DNA from 2 places in the Ruminiclostridium josui JCM 17888 genome. Region 1 is predicted to be linked to the other one. Evidence: predicted binding sites of a transcription regulator. Region 1 holds the regulator's gene; the other holds the start of a gene.
The links. Region 1 encodes HrcA, which represses chaperone genes, less so after heat shock. Its sites were predicted from a motif close to TGTTAGCACTCNNNNNNNNNGAGTGCTAACA; they were not measured.
Positions count from the first base shown of each region.

Region 2: the regulator HrcA is predicted to act here: its motif matches at 5,883-5,913, upstream of groES (co-chaperone GroES).

Region 1 is NZ_JAGE01000002.1:177,473-187,898, reverse strand. It holds gene dnaK (molecular chaperone DnaK) at 1-1,225, opposite strand, end outside; gene grpE (nucleotide exchange factor GrpE) at 1,280-1,876, opposite strand; gene hrcA (heat-inducible transcriptional repressor HrcA) at 1,904-2,950, opposite strand; gene K412_RS0117420 (DUF7847 domain-containing protein) at 3,146-4,015, opposite strand; gene K412_RS0117415 (aminotransferase class IV) at 4,055-4,894, opposite strand; gene yfbR (5'-deoxynucleotidase) at 4,981-5,571, opposite strand; gene K412_RS0117405 (HD domain-containing protein) at 5,580-6,725, opposite strand; gene K412_RS0117400 (hypothetical protein) at 6,803-7,318, opposite strand; gene K412_RS0117395 (hypothetical protein) at 7,464-8,300, shown strand; gene K412_RS0117390 (energy-coupling factor transporter transmembrane component T family protein) at 8,304-9,068, opposite strand; gene K412_RS0117385 (energy-coupling factor ABC transporter ATP-binding protein) at 9,070-9,879, opposite strand; gene K412_RS0117380 (energy-coupling factor ABC transporter ATP-binding protein) at 9,876-10,426, opposite strand, start outside.
Region 2 is NZ_JAGE01000001.1:2,271,108-2,281,533, forward strand. It holds gene hisB (imidazoleglycerol-phosphate dehydratase HisB) at 1-544, shown strand, start outside; gene K412_RS0110520 (phosphoribosylaminoimidazolesuccinocarboxamide synthase) at 579-1,475, shown strand; gene hisH (imidazole glycerol phosphate synthase subunit HisH) at 1,472-2,080, shown strand; gene hisA (1-(5-phosphoribosyl)-5-[(5-phosphoribosylamino)methylideneamino]imidazole-4-carboxamide isomerase) at 2,105-2,815, shown strand; gene hisF (imidazole glycerol phosphate synthase subunit HisF) at 2,837-3,598, shown strand; gene hisIE (bifunctional phosphoribosyl-AMP cyclohydrolase/phosphoribosyl-ATP diphosphatase HisIE) at 3,675-4,310, shown strand; gene K412_RS0110545 (tetratricopeptide repeat protein) at 4,311-5,735, shown strand; gene groES (co-chaperone GroES) at 5,949-6,233, shown strand; gene groL (chaperonin GroEL) at 6,255-7,886, shown strand; gene K412_RS0110560 (DUF6106 family protein) at 8,061-8,564, shown strand; gene K412_RS0110565 (IMP dehydrogenase) at 8,679-10,181, shown strand.

The DNA.
Region 1 (10,426 bases):
TCTCAACACTTGTCTGTCCGTCTGCTGCTGTGGAGAATACCTGACTCTTCTTGGTAGGAATAGTTGTATTTCTTTCAATAAGTTTTGTGAATACTCCGCCAAGTGTTTCAAGTCCCAGTGATAACGGTGTAACGTCAAGAAGAAGAAGTCCAGTTACATCACCTGTCAATACACCCGCCTGAATTGCTGCACCAACAGCAACACATTCATCTGGATTAATTCCCTTGAAAGGCTCTTTTCCTAAGTATTTTTTAACTGCTTCCTGAACTGCAGGAATTCTTGTGGAACCACCAACTAACAGAATTTTGTCTATCTTGTCTGGTGTAAGCCCTGCATCCTGCATAGCCTGTCTTGTTGGTCCCATTGTATTTTCAACTAAATCAGCTGTTATTTCATCAAATTTTGCTCTTGTAAGTGTTACATCAAGGTGTTTTGGTCCAGATGCATCAGCAGTAATAAATGGTAGGTTTATATTTGATGAAGTCACACCGGAAAGTTCTATTTTTGCCTTTTCAGCCGCTTCCTTCAATCTCTGCATTGCCATCTTGTCGTTTTTAAGATCTATTCCGCTTTCTTTTTTAAATGTATCAACAAGGAAATCAATTATTCTTTGGTCAAAGTCATCTCCGCCAAGTTTGTTGTTACCGTTTGTTGCAAGAACTTCAAATACACCGTCACCGATTTCAAGTATGGATACGTCGAATGTTCCTCCACCTAAGTCATAAACCATTATTTTCTGGTCATGCTCTTTGTCAAGGCCGTATGCCAATGCTGCTGCCGTAGGCTCGTTTATAATTCTGAGAACTTCCAATCCAGCAATTTTACCGGCATCCTTTGTTGCTTGTCTCTGAGCATCACTAAAGTAAGCAGGAACGGTAATTACCGCCTGAGTTACTGTTTCACCAAGATATGCTTCTGCATCAGACTTAAGCTTTTGAAGAATCATTGAAGATATTTCCTGTGGTGAATATTTCTTATCATCTATATTAACCTTACGGTCGGTTCCCATATCTCTCTTTATTGAAATAATTGTTCTTTCCGGATTAGTGATAGCTTGTCTTTTTGCAACCTGTCCTATCATACGTTCACCGGTTTTTGAAAATGCAACAACAGAAGGGGTAGTTCTATTTCCTTCCGGATTTGCAATAACGACAGGCTCACCGCCTTCCATAACTGCTACACATGAATTTGTGGTACCTAAATCTATACCAATTACTTTCGACATAAATAATATCCTCCTTAATATATTTGATAATCTTTTTTATTTTAAACTACTGTGTTAGTTTACTACCTTTACCATACTATGTCTGATTACTTTTCCCTTCATTGTATAACCTTTTTGAAATTCTTCTACCACAATGTTCTCACCAATTTCGTCATTGGTTTCATGCATAACGGCATTGTGTAATTCAGGGTCAAAAGGATTATTAACTGCTTCTATTGCTTCTACACCTAATTTGTCGAGACAATCCTTCAACTGTCTCATAACCATTTCAACGCCTTCCTTCAATGGATTGCTTTCAGTGTTTTCTGCGGCTTTTAAAGCTCTTTCCAAGTTATCTACTACCGGAAGGAAGGTATTTACAGTGTCTATTGCTATATCAAGGCTAAGAGCTTCCTTTTCCTTGATTGTTCTTTTTTTATAGTTGTCAAACTCTGCTGCTGTACGCTGAACCATATTTTTTAAATCTTCACATTGCTTCGCCTTTTCTTCCAACTTTGCTTTTAAATCCTGAATTTCCGCATTTACTGCTTCATCACCATTCACATCAGAAGTCTTCGATGCTTCCTGATTTTCTTCTCCTTTGTTGATTTCTTCAGAATTCATTTCCTTAGTGTTTTCATTTTCATCCTTAGGATGTTTTTCTTTTTTCATTATCTGAATACTACCTCCTTATTTATACTATCCATTATCCAAGAGTTTAAGAATCTCCTGATTGATTTTATTCCTTATATAATTCATTGATGCCACAACCTTTGAATACTCCATTCTGGTTGGTCCAATAATGCCTATGGTTCCTATTACACGATTACCTACACTATAGGATGCAGTAACCAAACTACAATCCTTTATACCTTCTACAGCATTCTCATTTCCTATGTGAATAATTATCTCATTATTTTTATTTGAATTACTTGTAAGAAGGTCAGATACAAAATTCTTTTCATCCAGTATATTCAAAAACTCCTTGGCCTTATCAACTTCCTTAAACTCGGGAAAATTCAGAATATTTGTTGCTCCTTCTAAATATACTTCCGGCTTATCAATTGTTCTAATTAAATCCTCAATTCCGTCGAGAATAGGCTTAATTAATCCATAAGGCAGCGCACTCAGTTTCTCGAACTTCTCATTTAATATGTCCGATTTTAGCATTTCCAAAGTAAAGCCTCTTAACTGGTCGTTAAGCATATTTGAAATCTGAATCAAGAAATCAGGTGTAACGCTTTCTGGTATCCTGATGAGATTATTTCTCACAATATTAGAATCTGTTACAATAATCACCAATGCTTTTCCAGGCTCTATAGGTACTACCTGAACAGCTTTTAAAACGCTCTGTTTCATATGAGGGGTTATCGCCATAGAAGTATATTTTGTAAACTTGGACATAACCGCCGATGCAGTCCTAATAAGCTGGCTAAGTTCATTTATCCGAATATTCATTTCATTCCGTATTTTCTCTATTTCACTTTCGGATAATTCATTTATCTTCATCAACTGATCTACGTAAAGCCTGTACCCTTTGTCGGAAGGAACTCTTCCTGCTGATGTATACGGCTGTTCCAAAAGTCCCATTTCTTCCAGATCAGCCATCTCATTTCTAATTGTAGCTGAACTTAAACCAAGTTCATGCTTCTTGGCAATAGTTCTAGAACCTACAGGTTCAGCAGAGTATATATAATCATCTATGATTGCTTGCAGTATTTTCAATTTTCTATCGTCAAGTAGCATTATAATCACCCCTCTTGTTAGCACTCTTTAATGTTGAGTGCTAATTATATACTAAAAATAACATTAGCATATTTGTTTGTCAAGTATTTTTCTTGTAATATACGGTAATAAATTATTAAAAACTAAAAGACCCTGCACAGAAATATAATAAATTCCGATACAAGGTCTTTCTTAGTATTTCAAATAGTAGTTATTTTAAACTCCGCCGTTCATTTCCTTGTAATATTCTACACAAGCATACTTTCCTGATTTTTCACGGTATATTTCAAATAAAAATACAATTGTAATAAATTCGGCAAGATATGATATTATGGAGGATACAGCTCCTCCAATAATAGGAATCCATCCTACTACCAATCCTACTATTGACCCGGCTATTATTCCAAATATAGATATAAGAATACTGATACCTAATATTGTCCAAAAATTGCCTGATACATAACGGAATGAATTTTTCAGCCCTGTCAATACATCAGTATCCTCCACACAAACTGATGTAAACCATAGTGAAGTATATACTGTCAACGCTATACAAGCAACTATGAAAGCCAAAGTAAACAGTACTATCAATAATATACCTGCAACATTTGAAACCGCTGCTATTACTGCCACACCGATTGCAATAAGTATTATATAAGCAATTACCAATCCTATCCAGATGGCAATTTTTAATAATCCGTAGAGCACAAATCTTCCTATATACCTTGTCATGGAAGATGTCATATCACTAAGAGTTGACGTACCTGTCTCATACTTTTTATTTATCATTCCGTATGTTGCTGGATAAACCAGAATAGATAAAATCAGAGTCAAAACCGATGATATTATCATACTAATAATCATTGTAGGCCCATACAAGCTAAGGATAATATCATAGGTTGGTATAAATGACCCGCTACTGTCCATCATCTGTTCAATTATCCGCTCAAAATTCTTAAAATTAAATAAAAATCCTAAGGAACCCACGCCCATTATCATACTCGGTATTGCCATAGCTATTAGCAGTGGAATCGTAATTATAAAGTTCTTAAATGTAAACTTAAATGCATTTTCAAGGTATCTCATAGTTAACCTCCCAAATTAGTATATATATTTGCTCATTCTCTATTTCTTATTGCTATTGCCTTCAATATATGCCGCTACAAGACTGTTATATCCTTTCATAACCTTTTGGGTTACAATATTCTCAGATGAATTTAATGTATACTGGTCTATTATTTTTATCGGCATTGCGTTAATGGATGTACCGGTTATAAAAGCAGCATCGAAATTACTTATCTGATCAACACTAATTAATGTTTCTATAACTTCGTATCCCAGTTTTACGCAAACATCAATTATATATTGTCTCGTAATACCTTTCAAAACATATTCTTCGGGAGATGTATATATTTTTTCGCCTTTTACAAAAAAAACATTAGATTTTCCACCTTCTGTTATTTTATTGTTGTCATCTACCAAAAGCACTTCAAATGCACCATTTTCTGCTGTAACTCGCTTAATTTCTGCTTTGTATGAAATATTTATCATTTTGATATTTGGATTGCTTCTACTTAGCTTGATGGTACAACACTTTACACCACTGTCATACTCCTTTTGTGATGGGTAGTAAAACTTGTTTATGTGTAGTAGCGTAATCTGCTCTTTTTCGTAAAGAAGCACCAATACTTTCACATTACAGTTAACTAAATTATTCACCTCACATATTTTTGTAATTTGATTCCTTAAATCTTTATTTGATATTTCCAATTCATTTTGAATCTTTTGCACCGAACTTTTAAGACGTGTAAAGTGATCATCATAAAACAGCGGAATTCCATCTATAATACGTATAACTTCATAGCAAGCCGTATACTTTTCATCTGAATATTTATTCAGCATTTCAGCCGGCAAGATTTCCCCATTTATAATACACTTTGTACCTATGTTATCTTCGAATGTCATTTTTTGTCCCCTTTTGATAATGAATTAAAAAATATATTAAATTAATTTTTCCAATATAACTTTAATTATATAACAGTCTCATCAAATTAATCAATCTCATCAAGGGATAAGTTAAAGCTTGGTATAAATTTTTCCATAAAATACTTTACCTCTGGCAAATCAATTTCGGTTATTGTTTGCAGAATGGTTTCCCTAGCCTTTTTAAATTCGTTATTCCCTGCCTTTAATTCTTCAATACATTTTATATAGGCCGAAATCCTGTCAGCAGCCTTTACAAGTTTCCAGCAATTCATATCATCCGGATTTTTGAAAAATAAAGAATAATATTCATCTGCCATTTCCTCAGGCAGCATAGATATGATTTTCTCCTTTGATATGTCTTCGATATCCTTGTAAATTTTACTTATCTGAGGGTTATAATATTTTATAGGAGTAGGCATATCACCTGTTATTATTTCATTACAGTCATGAAACATCGCCAGTATCGCCACTCTTTCAGGATTTACTTCACCGTTAAAATATGTGTTCCTGATTACTGCCAATCCGTGTGCAATTATGGCAACCTGCAAACTGTGCTCCTGTATATTTTCAGTATACGTGTTACGCATAAGCCCCCATCTATTTATATACTTCATCCTTGAAAGAAAAGCAAAGAAATGAAAACTTTTATCATCCATATTCCCACCTACATCCAGTATATTTCTTCAAAGCAGCTTTGTGCAAACTGGTCTGTCATGCCTGCTATAAAGTCAATTACTTTCTGTGCATCACTTTCAGACTTATCATATGCCTTGTCTGCAATAAAGTTATAAAACATTCTGTAAACTTTATTTTCACTTGTCTGAAGCTTTTCAAAATCTGACATGCTGCTGAGAAGGCTATCAAACAAACCTTCAAGAGTATTTTCAGCAATTTTTTCATAACGGGTTATCTTATCGGCCTTGTAAATCAACCTTACATTCTCATTTATAAGCTTTTCAAGTGCCTGGCCCTTTTCCTTACTAAGCTGAATACAATCTCTACCATAGCTATTCTCAATCATATCACAAACCAGAGTATTTATTATCTCACCATTTGTGTTGCCCAACTCATTTCTTATATCCATAGGTATATCATGCATATTCATAAGGTTGACACGCACAGCATCCTCAATATCCCTTCCAACATATGCTATTTTGTCCACTAATCTTACAATACAGGCTTCAAGCGTATAGGGAAGATGCCCTCTATCTTTCAAATTAAGCAATGATTGCGGAGTTTTACTTAAATCTCTTCTCAAAGAGTATTCGTTATAGTTTTCACCACAATGTGAGACTATTCCGTCCTTTACTTCAAAAGTAAGATTAAGCCCGCATTTTTCATGTATTTTTTCTTTTGAGATACGTGTAGCAAGTTTTTCTACAACCCGAAGGCTGTGAAGTTCATGCTTAAATCCGCCTTCTTTATTTACTTTCTTCATACATTTATCTAATACACGCTCTCCACTATGACCGAATGGTGCATGCCCCAAGTCATGTCCCAAAGCTATTGCATACGTAAGATCCTGATTCAGATTTAATGTCCTGGCTATAGTGACAGCAATTGATCCTACGTTTAGTACATGCTCCATTCTTGTACATATGTGGTCGTTCTTAGCATTAAAAAATACCTGAGTTTTGTGTCTTAGTCTTCGAAACTCCATAGAGTATAGAATTCTGTTCCCATCCCGTTCAAAATCTGTCCTGATAGGACATTTTTCTTCATTAATTAACCTGCCAAAAGAATTAACACTTCTTGCGGCATAAGGACTCAGCAAATTCTCTTGCTGCTCTCTTAACTGTCTCCACACCATAAAAACACACCTCCGGCCTTTAACTCTAATATACCATATTCTTGCAGGAAAGTATGCATTACAATTTATAATCTAGTTTACCATTGTCCCTTTGTTTTCTTACCACTGGCAGCTATGGCAATACCTGCTGCTATGAGTGCTACCGGAATGAAAAGACTAGGTCTTATAAATGTCAATATTGTATTAAGGAACATGCATGCAAAGAAGAATGCTGAAATTCCTGCAATTATTAAACTTGATATCAACAAACCCTTTTCTCTGTTTGAAAATAGATACATCTGAAATAGTCCAACAGCTACAGATAATATATACACAGGCCATGTATACTCAGCAAAATACCAATTTGTTGCAACCTCGAACATAAATAACATTCCGATAGTTGTAATAATTCCTCCAGGTATTAGTAATCCGGGCTTTCTTCCTGTTATGAAAAAGCTGAACTCAAAACTCAATCCGACTAAAAGTACTATAAACACCCAAAAGTCTCCTGCGTTTAAATCCAGAAAACTTATACCAAACAACATTTTTAAAACCAGCAGCAATGCACCTGCACCTATGAGTAACATGCCTACCAAAGAATAATTTTTTCTCATAATATCCCTCTCTTTTTAATTTCTATTAAGCTTATTTTTAATTACATTGATTATACATAATTTTGTTATTTTTTGTCTGACTTTTCTAGAAACGAATTTTTATTTTTTAACTGGAAATAATATGCTTAATTATTAAAAACAGGAGTTGAGAACCATAAAAAAGAGAGGCAGGTTAGTAGTACTTATTTTAAGTGTCGTTATTAGTTTATACTGCATTTTTATTTGGAAAAATGTTTTTGAAGCAAGTTATACTCCAAAGTGCCCACAAGTAGATATTTCATGTATTCTAAATAAAAATAAACTAAGCAAGGAAGATTATTCTCTTTTATTTAAGCAAACAGGCCTTTCGAAAACAGCTATTGATGAGTTTCGTCTATCCTCTGACGGTAATAAAAAAATACTTTCAATTCAAAATAACTATTTTAAAAGAAACAAGATTTTCAGAGAAAAGTTAAACCCTTTCACAGTTCAGGAATCAATCCTTGTCAACGGTTCTATAAGCAGATTTGTTCAAATGGCACCTGTTAAAAATGGTGATATTCTTTTGACGAAATCTTGTTATACCTTTTACTGGAGGCATGGCCACTGCGGTATTGTTATTGATGCTAAAAAGGGAATAACTCTGGAAGCTCTCACACCGGGTAGTCACAGCATAACACAGGATATATCAAAATGGCAGTGTTTCCCAACTCTTAAAATTTTAAGACTTAAAAATGCTGACCAAACAAAACTTGATGCTATCGCTTCCTTTGCGGCTAAAAATCTTGCAGGAATAAAATACGGCATCTTCTCCCCTAAATGCTATGATGATACCAAACCAAAGGTAGAAAACTGCTCACAAATGATATGGCAGGCATTTTACCAATTTGGCTATGATATAGACGCAAATAAAGGCTTAATAGTGACACCTTCTGATATAGCCGAGAGTGAACTTTTTGAAGTTGTTCAAACTTTTGGATTCCCCCCGGATAAGTCTTGGTGATTTCTAAAAAAAGATAATACATGTAAGTAATATCAATATTGATAACAGTATTGCAAAATAATCCAATACAACAAAACCATATGTTTTATACCCGCTGTCCTTACGTCTTAAATTAAATCCCCTTAATTCAGCAGATATTGCACTGCCCTCAATCCGTTTTACAGAGGAAATAAGAAGTGGAACACAAAGTGGAAGCAACAATTTCAACTTCTTTACAGGGTTTTTTGTGTCAAATTCAACTCCTCTTGCGGTCTGAGCTTCAATTATACCTGTCATTTCATTTTCAAAAATAGGTATAAATCTTAGGGCTGTTATAAATGCAAAGGTATACTTATAAGGTATATGAAGTTTCTGTACCATAACATTAGTAATATCGCTCATTCTGGTAACTGTCAGAATTATAACCAAAGGCATAGTAGCTCCTACAAGTCTCAAGACTAGCATTATACTGAATTTCAAGCCTATATCTGTAATATATAAATTGAATGGAAGATTTAAAAGGATATTCCCAGATCTAATGAAAAATACTTGCAATAAAAAAAGTACAATTCCTATTTTAAGTAGCGTAGCCAGCAAAGAAAATGCCCTGCCAATAATTCCAGCAAGATAGGCTATAAAAAGGTTTACAGCAATAATTCCAATTGTACAAAAAATGTTACTGCTGGCAAAGCAGCTCAAGCATAGTAAAAAAGCAATTAACATTTTTGATAAAGGGTTTAACTTGTGTATATAGGTATCACCCTGGCTGTATTCTAAAATGCCCTTCACATTATACACCCTCTTTCTTGGCTTTTTGTGATATAATTTCTGTCATTTCATCCAATGTAAATATGTCCTCAAAACCTTTTCCAAGCCGAATAGCAAGGTCAGCTATCTGTGGTGGTGTCAGAGATGCCTCTTTTAATATCTCAGTCTGTGACATTACTCTGCGGCAAGTATCGTCAGCAAGTATACGGCCTTCCCCCACCACAATTATCCTTTGTGCAAAATCAGCTACCAATTCCATATCATGGCATACCATGACAACAGTAGTTTCGTTGTGGTTTAGTTCATTAATGATTTCCATAATATGCATACATTCCTTGTAGTCTAATCCGGTAGTAGGTTCATCCAATACCAGTATTTCGGGAGACAAAGCCAGTACTGATGCAAGTGCGATTTTCTGTCTCTCTCCCCTGCTTAGAGAAAACGGGTCCTTGTCAGGAATCAAAGCAAATTTCTCTATTGTGTTTCTGCACCTTTTTTCTATATCTGCAGTGTCTGTCAAAATACATTTTAGGCCGAATTCTATCTCTTCCTTAACTGTGTTACGGCAAATCTGCCTGTCAGGGTTTTGAAATAGAAATCCTACATGCTTTGCCAGTTCACTCGTCCTTGTTACAGAGGTATTTAAACCTGCAATGGTGACTGTACCAGAAGTGGGTTTGAGTAAACCGTTTAGAAGCTTCATAAGTGTTGTCTTTCCTGCACCATTTCTGCCCACAATAGCAACAAATTCTCCTTTTGCTACCGATAGACTTATGTTGTTGAGAATATTTATTTTGTCATAGGCAAAACACACGTTATTGAAATTTATCACCCAAGTACACTCCTTACCATGGTTTCGGCCTCATTTAAATTGACGGGAACCGGTCCATTATATATTTTTCGCTGCTTAAGATTGTTTGCCAGAGAAGATACCCTTGGACAGTTAACACCAATATCAGTCAATTTTGTAGTGTCACTCAGCACCTCTTTTGGCGTCCCCTCTAAATAGATTTCACCACTGTCCAAAACTATGATTCTCTTGGAAAACTCACTGAGTAACATTATTTTTTGTTCAACAACTATAATTGTTATATTTAGGTTTTCGTTAAGCATTTTCAACATATTATATATCTGCAGGCTGCTCTGTGGGTCAAGTTCGGCAGTTGGCTCGTCAAGTACCAGTATGTCAGGCATCATTGCAACTACAGCCGATATGGCAACCTTTTGCTTTTGACCGCCGCTTAGTGTGTTGATGTTTCTATAACGTAAATCTTCTATACCTACCATTTTAAGTATATCTGTTATTCTCTTCTCAATTTCTTCTTTAGGGACTCCAAAATTCTCCAAACCAAATAGTATCTCATCTTCTACAACTGAAG
Region 2 (10,426 bases), on a different contig from region 1:
AATCAATGTAAAAATAAATCTGGACGGCAAAGGTGACTGTCAGGCAGATACAGGTATAGGATTCTTTGACCATATGCTTGTATTATTTACAAAGCATGGACTTATAGATGCCTGTTTTGATGTAAAAGGTGATTTGCATGTAGATTCCCATCATACTATCGAAGATACGGGTATAGCCATGGGACTTGCAATCAGGCAGGCTCTTGGAGATAAGAAATCCATAAGAAGGTATGGTACTGCCTATGTTCCAATGGACGAAGCCCTTGTACTTGTATCACTTGATTTGAGCGATAGACCCTATCTGGTATTTGATGCGAACTTTTCACAACCCATGGTAGGACAAATGGATACTCAGATGGTAGAGGAATTCTTCAGGGCCGTTGCATTTAATGCCGGAATTACTCTTCATATAAAGGTTCTTCACGGTTCAAACTGCCACCACATAATAGAAGCGATGTTCAAAGCGTTTGGCAGAGCTATTGACGATGCGACAAGACTAGACACCAGAATTGAAGGAGTCATGTCAACAAAAGGTACGTTGTAATTAAAAAAGTTAATATATACGGGAGGTAGTAAAAATGTTAATAAACAATACAGATTTCATCAAGTTGCCATTATTCGTAAAAGGAAAGGTAAGAAACGTATACGATTTGGGAGATAAACTACTTATAGTAGTAACAGATAGAATATCAGCCTTTGATGTGGTATTTAATGAATTAATACCAAACAAGGGAACAGTTCTGAACAGTATATCTGCATTTTGGTTTGACTTTACAAAGGATGTTATTGGAAACCATGTAATAACAACTGATGTCAGTAAATATCCAAAGGAGCTTTCAGCTTTCAAAGATGAGTTACAAGGTCGCTCTATGTTAGTAAAGAAAGTACAGATGCTTCCTGCTGAATGTATTGTAAGAGGATATTTGGAAGGTTCAGGACTTAAAGAATATCAAAAAACAGGAACTGTGTGCGGTATAAAACTTCCGGCAGGATTAAAACAGGCTGACAAGCTGCCTGAACCTATATTCACACCATCCACCAAGGAATCCGAAGGCCACGATATAAATGTGTCCTTTGAAGTACTTTGTGATAAGATAGGATTAGAAATGGCTCAAAAGCTAAAGGATGCAAGCTTGAAACTATATGAAAAAGCCAGCAAACATGCTGAGACCAAAGGACTTATATTAGCAGATACAAAATTTGAATTCGGAATCCTGGATGGAGAACTGGTTGTGGGTGACGAAATATTTACACCTGATTCTTCAAGATTCTGGGCTATGGATGAATATCAACCAGGAAGAGCACAGAAGAGTTTTGACAAGCAATATTTAAGGGAATACCTTGAAAGTATTACATGGGACAAACAGCCTCCTGCACCTGAGCTTCCACAGGAAGTAATCAGAAAGACAGAGGAGAAATATATAGAAGCATACGAGAGAATCACAGGGAAAAAGTTTCAGGGAGATAAGCTATGATAGCTATTATAGACTATGGCGTGGGTAATCTCGCCAGTGTTAACAAGGCATTCAGTTTTATAGGATATGATTCAAAAATATCTTCTGACCATGGAGAAATACTTGCAGCTGACAAGGTTGTCCTACCTGGTGTCGGTGCATTTGCTGATGCCATGGAGAGTCTTGATAAGACTGGAATGATATCAGTCATAAAGCAGGTTGCTCAAAAGGGAACACCTTTGTTGGGGATATGTCTTGGAATGCAGCTGCTTTTTGATTATAGCACTGAAGGCGGGGAAAAAGTGGAAGGCTTGGGCCTGTTAAAAGGTTCAGTAAACCAATTTCCTTTGGACATGGGATTAAAAGTCCCCCATATGGGTTGGAACAGTCTTGATATTAGACAGAATAAAGGCATTTTTAGCGGAGTACGACAAAATAGCTATGTATATTTTGTACACTCATACTTTGTGACTGCTGAAAATACCTCAGATGTTGCCGCAGTATGCAAATATGGAATCGGGTTTGATGCCGCTGTTTGCAAGGGAAATATTATGGGAGTACAGTTCCACCCTGAAAAGAGTGGAGATGTGGGACTTGAAATACTAAAGAATTTTGCTTTAGCTTAGTACCAAGGAGGATGGCACATTACTATGATTATTTATCCCGCAATTGATATTATAGACGGAAAGTGTGTGAGGCTGCAGCAGGGCAGCTACAGTGATGTAACTGTTTTCGGAGACAACCCTGTGGATATGGCAAGAAAATGGGAGAGCTTTGGAGCTAGATACTTGCATGTAGTTGATTTGGATGGTGCAAGGTCAGGAAAGTCGGAAAATGCTGAGATTATAATGCAGATAGCAAAAACTTTGAAAATCCCGGTTCAGACAGGTGGAGGAATAAGAAACATTGAAACCATTGAAACTTACCTGTCCGGAGGATTGGGCAGAGTTATACTTGGCACATCAGCAGTGAATAATCGTGAAATGCTTATAGAGGCTTTAAAAGAATATAAAGATAAAATAGCTGTGGGGATTGATGCAAAGGATGGGAAAGTTGCAATTCACGGTTGGGAGAAAACCAGTGATTTTACAGCTGTTGAGTTTGCAAGAGAAATTGAATCCCTTGGTACAAAAACAATTATATACACTGATATTTCAAGGGATGGTATGCTCAAAGGCCCGAATCTTCAGGCTATGAAGGAAATGGCGGAAAATGTTGCATTAAATGTAATAGCATCCGGTGGAGTAAGTAACCTTACAGATATAGTTGACTTAAAACAGACAGGAGTAAGCGGAGTAATTGTAGGGAAAGCCCTTTACACCGGAAATGTTAATTTAAAAGAAGCAATAGAAGCCATATAACCAAAAGAAAGGGAGCAAATTATGCTGACTAAAAGAATAATTCCCTGTCTTGATGTACATGCGGGGAGAGTTGTTAAAGGCGTACAGTTTGTAAATATAATAGATGCCGGGGACCCGGTGGAAGCGGCTGCATTTTATGACAAAGCCGGTGCGGATGAGCTTACTTTTCTGGATATTACTGCTTCTTCAGATGCTAGGTCAATAATGCTTGATGTTGTCAGCAGGGTAGCAGAGCAAGTATTTATTCCTTTCACTGTAGGTGGTGGAATCAGGACAGCAGAGGATTTTCGGCAGATATTGAAAGCCGGAGCCGATAAAGTTGGTGTAAATTCTGCTGCCCTTAAAAGACCTGAATTGATATCAGAAGCAGCGTGGAAATTCGGAAGCCAGTGTGTAGTACTGGCAATAGATGCAAAAAAACGTGCTGACGGCTCAGGATGGGATACATATCTCAATGGTGGAAGAGTGAACACTGGTAAGGATGCTGTTGAATGGGCTATAGAAGCTGAGAAGCTGGGAGCCGGTGAAATCCTGTTAACAAGCATGGACAAGGACGGAACAAAAGACGGATATGATATAGAGCTGACAAGGACAATATCCGAAAATGTAAAAATTCCTGTGATAGCATCCGGCGGAGCAGGAAAAATGGAGCATTTCAAAGATGCTCTTGTGGAAGGAAAAGCAGATGCAGTATTGGCTGCGTCACTATTCCATTTTAGAGAGATGGAAATTCGTGATTTGAAAGGTTACCTAAAAAATAATGGTATTGAAACAAGGCTTTAAAAAAATAAAAACAGTTAAAAGCTGTACAAACTATAAATTTTTGATATGATAAATAAATGTATGGAGGCGTTCAATAATGAATAACTTAAAAAGTTCGGTTAAATTCGATGAGAAAGGTCTTGTTCCTGTAGTTACTCAGGATGCTAAAACAAAAGAGGTTTTAATGGTAGCGTACATGAACGAGGAAGCCTTTGATAAGACTATAGAGACAGGAAAGGTTCATTATTACAGCCGCAATCGCAGTAAGCTTTGGCTAAAAGGCGAGACATCAGGCCACTTTCAGCTTGTTAAGTCAATAAAGCTGGACTGTGATGGAGATACAATTTTAATAGAGGCTGAACAGATTGATGCTGCTTGCCATACAGGAAACAAGACATGTTTTTTCAGAACAATGGTTGACGGAGAATGGAAAGAAAATGAAGAAGAAAAGCCAACAGCTGCAATTCTTCATGAGGTTTACAACGTAATAGTAGACAGAACAGTTAATCCTAAAGAAGGTTCATATACTAATTACCTGTTTACAAAAGGTTTGGACAAGATTTTGAAAAAAGTAGGAGAAGAGGCTGCCGAAGTTATTATTGCGGCAAAGAACAAATCTAAAGAAGAAATAAGATACGAAGTATCAGATTTAATGTACCATCTTATGGTATTGCTTGTAGAAAGAGGCCTCACTCTTGAGGACATATACGGAGAATTAAAAGGAAGAAGATAAGTGAAAAATAATTTATTAAGCATCGATGAATATCGGAATAATCCGGAATTTTATTTCTATAAAGGACTGCGTTGTGCAAATAAAAGGAATTTAAACGACGCTTACAAAAATTTGGTTAAGGCTGCTGAGCTAAGTCCTGATAATATGGAGTATAAATTTAACATAGCATGCTTTCTTTCTGAAATGCAAAGGCCAAGAGAAGCCAACAGGATATTCATGGATATACTTTTACACTATGACCCTACAATGCATGATTGTTATTTCGGTATGGGCTGTAACAGCTTTGAGCTAGGTGACATGAAAAAGGCTGCCGAATACTTTGAAAAGTATATCTATTTTGAGAGTGATGGTGAATTCAGCGAAGAAGTTTCAGAAATGATATTTTATTTGAAACTGTATAATGACATTGCTGGAGACAACAGATTTTTAAAGTTGTCTCAAACTAACCTAAAAAAGGCTCACAAAAACCTCTTAAACAACAAAACTGAAGAGGCGGTAAGTGAGCTATATAAAGCAATAGCATTCAATCCTATGAATACCGATGCACGTAATCTGCTGATACTTATACTTTTGGAACAGCAAAACTATAAGCGTGCATCAAATTTTATTGCCACGGTTACCAATATATATAGTGATGACATTTGGGCTAACAGTCTTAAAATATATAATCTATACCACACCCGGAAATATTCCCGAGTGGAAAAATTATTAAAGATCCTTCCGTATAGAAGTATATACAATAGGAAGGACCTTTTGTGTATTGCAACTACATTAATAATGTTTAATAAAATAAATGAATTGATTAACTTGCTGGAAACATATATTGTTGAGTACAGCGATTTATTAATATGCTCGTTGCTCCTTATAGGCTATATATCAACAAGAAATTACAGCAAGGCAACCTCGATTCTTAAAAATCTGCAATCAATTAGTATATTGGATACAAACTTTTCAAATTGGATTAAAAAGGTCAGTGGATTTATAAAGTACGACGATACCTCCGAAATATCGGTTTTGGAAGAGTATAAGGAAATATTCAGAATAATAGGGGAACCTGAAGATTACATGTATAGCCCTTTCAAGTATATAAAAATATTTGAAAATGCCTCTAAACCAAGACAAAGAACTGTAAAAAAGATTCCCAAAAAGTATAATTCTGTTGTTGAGTGTGTTGTACTTCATAAGGAAATAATGTATGTTTCTGAATACGAAAAGGAAATAATACAAATATTGTATAATGCAATATATCATACAGGGGAACTTTTAACAGATAATGAAAAAGACATAGTTGTCCTTTCTGCTGCAATTGAATATATCTACTGCAAAGAGAACTTCATTAGAATGGAAAAGGAGGAATTAATACAAAAGTATGGAATTTCTTCTGTTGCGTTTAATAAAGTACTCAAAAAAATCAAATATAAGTAGTAAATTTTGATATTGCAAAAAAATCATAGTAATTGGAAGAAATAATTAGCAATTAAACTATGATTGGACTAAATGGCAAAATATTGATAGATTTATGACTATAAAGCGTTTGATAATATTTTATTCAATATATAATATTATAAATATGATTAGCACTCGATGGGAGTGAGTGCTAACAGTTTACAAGCATTAAATATTCAAGGAGGTAAAACAATGAAGATAAAACCATTAGGCGATAGAGTAGTTATAAAAATGCTTGAGAGCGAAGAAACTACTAAAAGTGGAATCGTATTACCAGGAAGTGCAAAGGAAAAGCCACAAGTGGCAGAGATAGTTGCAGTAGGACCTGGAACTGTTGTAGATGGCAAAGAAGTTAAAATGGAAGTTAAAGTTGGAGACAAAGTACTTACCAGCAAATATTCCGGAACAGAAGTAAAATTTGACGGTCAGGAATATACAATATTGAGACAGAGCGATATCCTCGCAATTGTTGAATAATTATAACGGGAGGTAAGAGAAATGGCAAAGGAAATTAAATTTGGTGAAGAAGCTAGACGCGCACTTGAAAAAGGTGTTAACCAATTAGCTGATACAGTAAAAGTTACACTTGGACCAAAGGGAAGAAATGTTGTTTTAGATAAGAAATTCGGATCACCATTAATAACAAACGATGGTGTTACTATAGCAAAAGAAGTTGAACTGGAAGACAAATTCGAAAATATGGGTGCTCAGTTAGTTAAAGAAGTTGCTACAAAGACAAACGATGTAGCCGGTGACGGTACTACTACAGCAACTTTACTTGCACAGGCAATAATCAGAGAAGGTATGAAGAACGTTGCTGCTGGAGCAAACCCAATGATATTAAAGAAAGGTTTGCAGAAGGCTGTTGATGCTGCTGTTGCAGGAATCAAGGCAAATAGCCGTAAAATTAAAGGTAAGGAAGACATCGCAAGAGTTGCAACTATTTCCGCAAATGAGGAATTAATAGGAACTCTTATTGCTGATGCAATGGAAAAAGTAACAAATGACGGTGTTATCACTGTTGAAGAATCAAAATCTATGGGAACAAACCTTGAAGTAGTTGAAGGTATGCAGTTTGACAGAGGATACCTTTCAGCTTACATGGTTACAGATACTGATAAGATGGAAGCAGTTTTGGATGATCCATACATCCTTATAACAGATAAGAAAATAACAAATATTCAGGACATACTTCCAATTCTTGAGCAAATCGTTCAACAAGGAAAGAAACTTCTCATAATTGCAGAAGATATGGAAGGAGAGGCACTTACAACTCTTATCCTGAATAAATTAAGAGGAACATTTACTTGCGTAGCTGTTAAGGCACCTGGATTCGGTGACAGAAGAAAAGCTATGCTTCAAGATATAGCTATATTAACAGGCGGAGAAGTTATAACTGAAGAATTGGGTCTTGAACTCAAGGAAACTCAAATAACTCAGCTTGGTAAAGCAAGACAGGTAATTGTACAAAAAGAAAATACAATAATAGTTGATGGTGCAGGAAGCGCTGACGACATAAAGAGCAGAATAAACTCTATCAAGACTCAGATAGAAGATACTACATCAGACTTTGACAGAGAAAAGCTTCAAGAAAGACTTGCAAAGCTTTCAGGTGGTGTAGCTGTTATTCAGGTTGGTGCTGCAACTGAAACTGAAATGAAAGAAAAGAAATTGAGAATTGAAGACGCTCTAGCTGCAACAAGAGCGGCAGTTGAAGAAGGTATAGTAGCAGGTGGTGGAACAGCCTTAATTAACGTAATTCCAGAAGTAGAAAAATTACTTGAATCAACTTCAGGTGACGAAAAGACAGGTGTTCAGATTATATTAAGAGCTCTTGAAGAACCTGTAAGACAAATAGCAGCAAATGCGGGTCTTGAAGGCTCAGTAATAGTTGATAAGATTAAATCTAGCGAAAAGGGTGTCGGATTCGATGCACTTAACGAAAGATATATAGATATGATTGAAAACGGAATAGTTGATCCTGCAAAGGTTACAAGATCAGCTCTTCAAAATGCAGCTTCTGTAGCAGCAATGGTACTTACAACAGAAAGCGTTGTAGCTGATAAGCCTGAACCTGAGGCACCAGCTATGCCAGGTGGAATGCCAGGTGGAATGGGCGGAATGTACTAAGAATAATAAAAAGTAAAATAGAGGATGGCTACAAAATAGTCATCCTCTATTTGTGTTTAAGTGGAAAATTAAAAATAATTTCACTAAATACTTGATATTATCTTGTTAATTTATTATTATTTTAACAAGCTTTAAAAAATGCTTTGTTCTATCCAATGAGGAGGGTCTTTTAAAATGGATATATTTATGGAGAAAATTGTAAAACGCAAAAAAACTGCTGTTGATTCGTTAATAATTGCAGCTACAATTGTAATTGGATTAGCGTTAATCATGATAATTGGCTCATTGAGATTTTTACAAACCTTCATGCCGGTATTACTTGTAGCAATTGGATATTTAGGCTATATGCTGATAAGAAATAGAAACATAGAATATGAATATATTGTCACCAATGGTGATTTAGATATAGATATGATAATAGCTCAGAGAAAGAGAAAAAGAGTATTTAGTGGTTCTTGCAAAGATTTTGAGATAGTTGCAAAAATGACAAGTGGTCAGTACAATCAAAGCTATGAAAACATCAAAAATCGCTTAAATGCTGTAACATCAATGGATTCAAATGAAGTATACTTTATATCCACAGTCAAAGACGGTGAGAAAATGCTTATATTTTTTGAACCACATCCCAAAATGATTGAATCATTCAAAAAGTATATTCCCAGAAAGGTTTTTGAATAAATTTGAAACCTAAGGCAAAGGACATTTTGTTCTTTGCTTTTTGAATAACAAATGTATACAGTATTATAATATTTAAATAATTTATAAATGTCATATAAGGAGGAATTTAAAAAAATGGCTTTTTATTACAATGAACCTTCGAGGACTTTCAGTGAGTACCTCTTAATTCCAAATCTCAGTACAAAGGAATGTATACCGGATAATGTTGTCCTAAAGACACCGTTAGTAAAGCATAAAGTTGGAGAAAAACCCTCCCTTGAGCTAAATATACCAGTTGCTTCTGCAATAATGCAGTCTGTATCAGACAACAACATGGCAATAGCGCTGGCAAAGTGCGGAGGTATATCATTCATATACGGCTCACAAAGTATAGAAAGTCAGGCTGAAATGGTAAGGAAGGTTAAGAAATATAAAGCTGGATTTGTAGTAAGCGACAGCAATCTTCGCCCTGATGATACACTTAGAGATGTAGTGGCAATGAAACAGAAAACAGGACATTCTACTATAGCTATAACAGAAGACGGAACACCTACAGGCAAGCTGTTGGGAATAGTTACAAGCAGAGATTACAGACTTAGCAGAGCCTCCCTTGACGAAAAGATAAGCAGCTTTATGACACCATTTTCCCAATTAATATACGGAAATGAAAAAACATCATTAAAAGATGCAAATGACCTAATCTGGGAACATAAACTAAACTGTCTCCCAATAATAGACAGCAATCAAAAATTAATGTATTTTGTTTTCAGAAAAGACTATGACAGCCACAAGGAAAATCCAAACGAATTGCTGGACAAAAGTAAAAGTCTTATAGTAGGAGCAGGTATAAATACCCGTGATTACAAGGAAAGAGTAGCTGCACTTGTTGAGGCTGGAGTAGATATCCTTTGTATAGACTCATCTGATGGATACAGCGAATGGCAGTCCGATACAATAAAATGGATTAAGGAAACATATAATGGAGAAGTAAAAGTCGGTGCAGGAAATGTAGTGGATAAGGAAGGTTTCAGGTATTTGGTGGATGCAGGTGCTGATTTTATAAAGGTTGGTATCGGCGGCGGCTCTATATGTATAACAAGAGAGCAAAAAGGTATTGGACGCGGACAAGCATCTTCTGTTATAGAGGTATCAGAAGCAAGAGACGAATATATGAAAGAAACCGGAATATATATACCAATATGCTCTGATGGCGGAATAGTACATGATTATCATATGGTACTTGCGCTTGCAATGGGTGCTGATTTTATAATGCTGGGTAGATATTTTGCAAGATTTGACGAAAGCCCAACCAGAAAGTTAAAGGTTGGAGGAAACTTTGTTAAGGAATATTGGGGAGAAGGCTCAAACCGTGCAAGAAACTGGCAGAGATATGACATGGGAGGAGAAGCAAAGCTTGGCTTTGAAGAAGGTGTTGATTCATATGTTCCATATGCAGGTAAATTAAAAGACAATCTGGATACTACTATTTACAAGATAAAATCTACAATGTGCAACTGTGGTGCCTTGTCATTGCCAGATCTTCAGAAAAAAGCCAGAATAACATTGGTATCTGCAACAAGTATCAAAGAAGGCGGAGCCCATGATGTAATTCTTAAGGACAAGGAACTATCTTCCTGATAAATGAATAATATTATTTAGATATAATGAGATAATTATATAAGTATTCATGTTTAGGCCAAAAAAATATATGTAAAAATATGGATAAAACATTCTTGACATTACTATATATGTAATCTATAATTAGTTAGCAATAAGATAACCTGACATTAAAGTGTTTACTGCTGTCAGGAACATGATTTTAATTTTTTATTCCATGTATATTAATATAAGTCAACAAATTGAATATTATATTAGGAAAGACA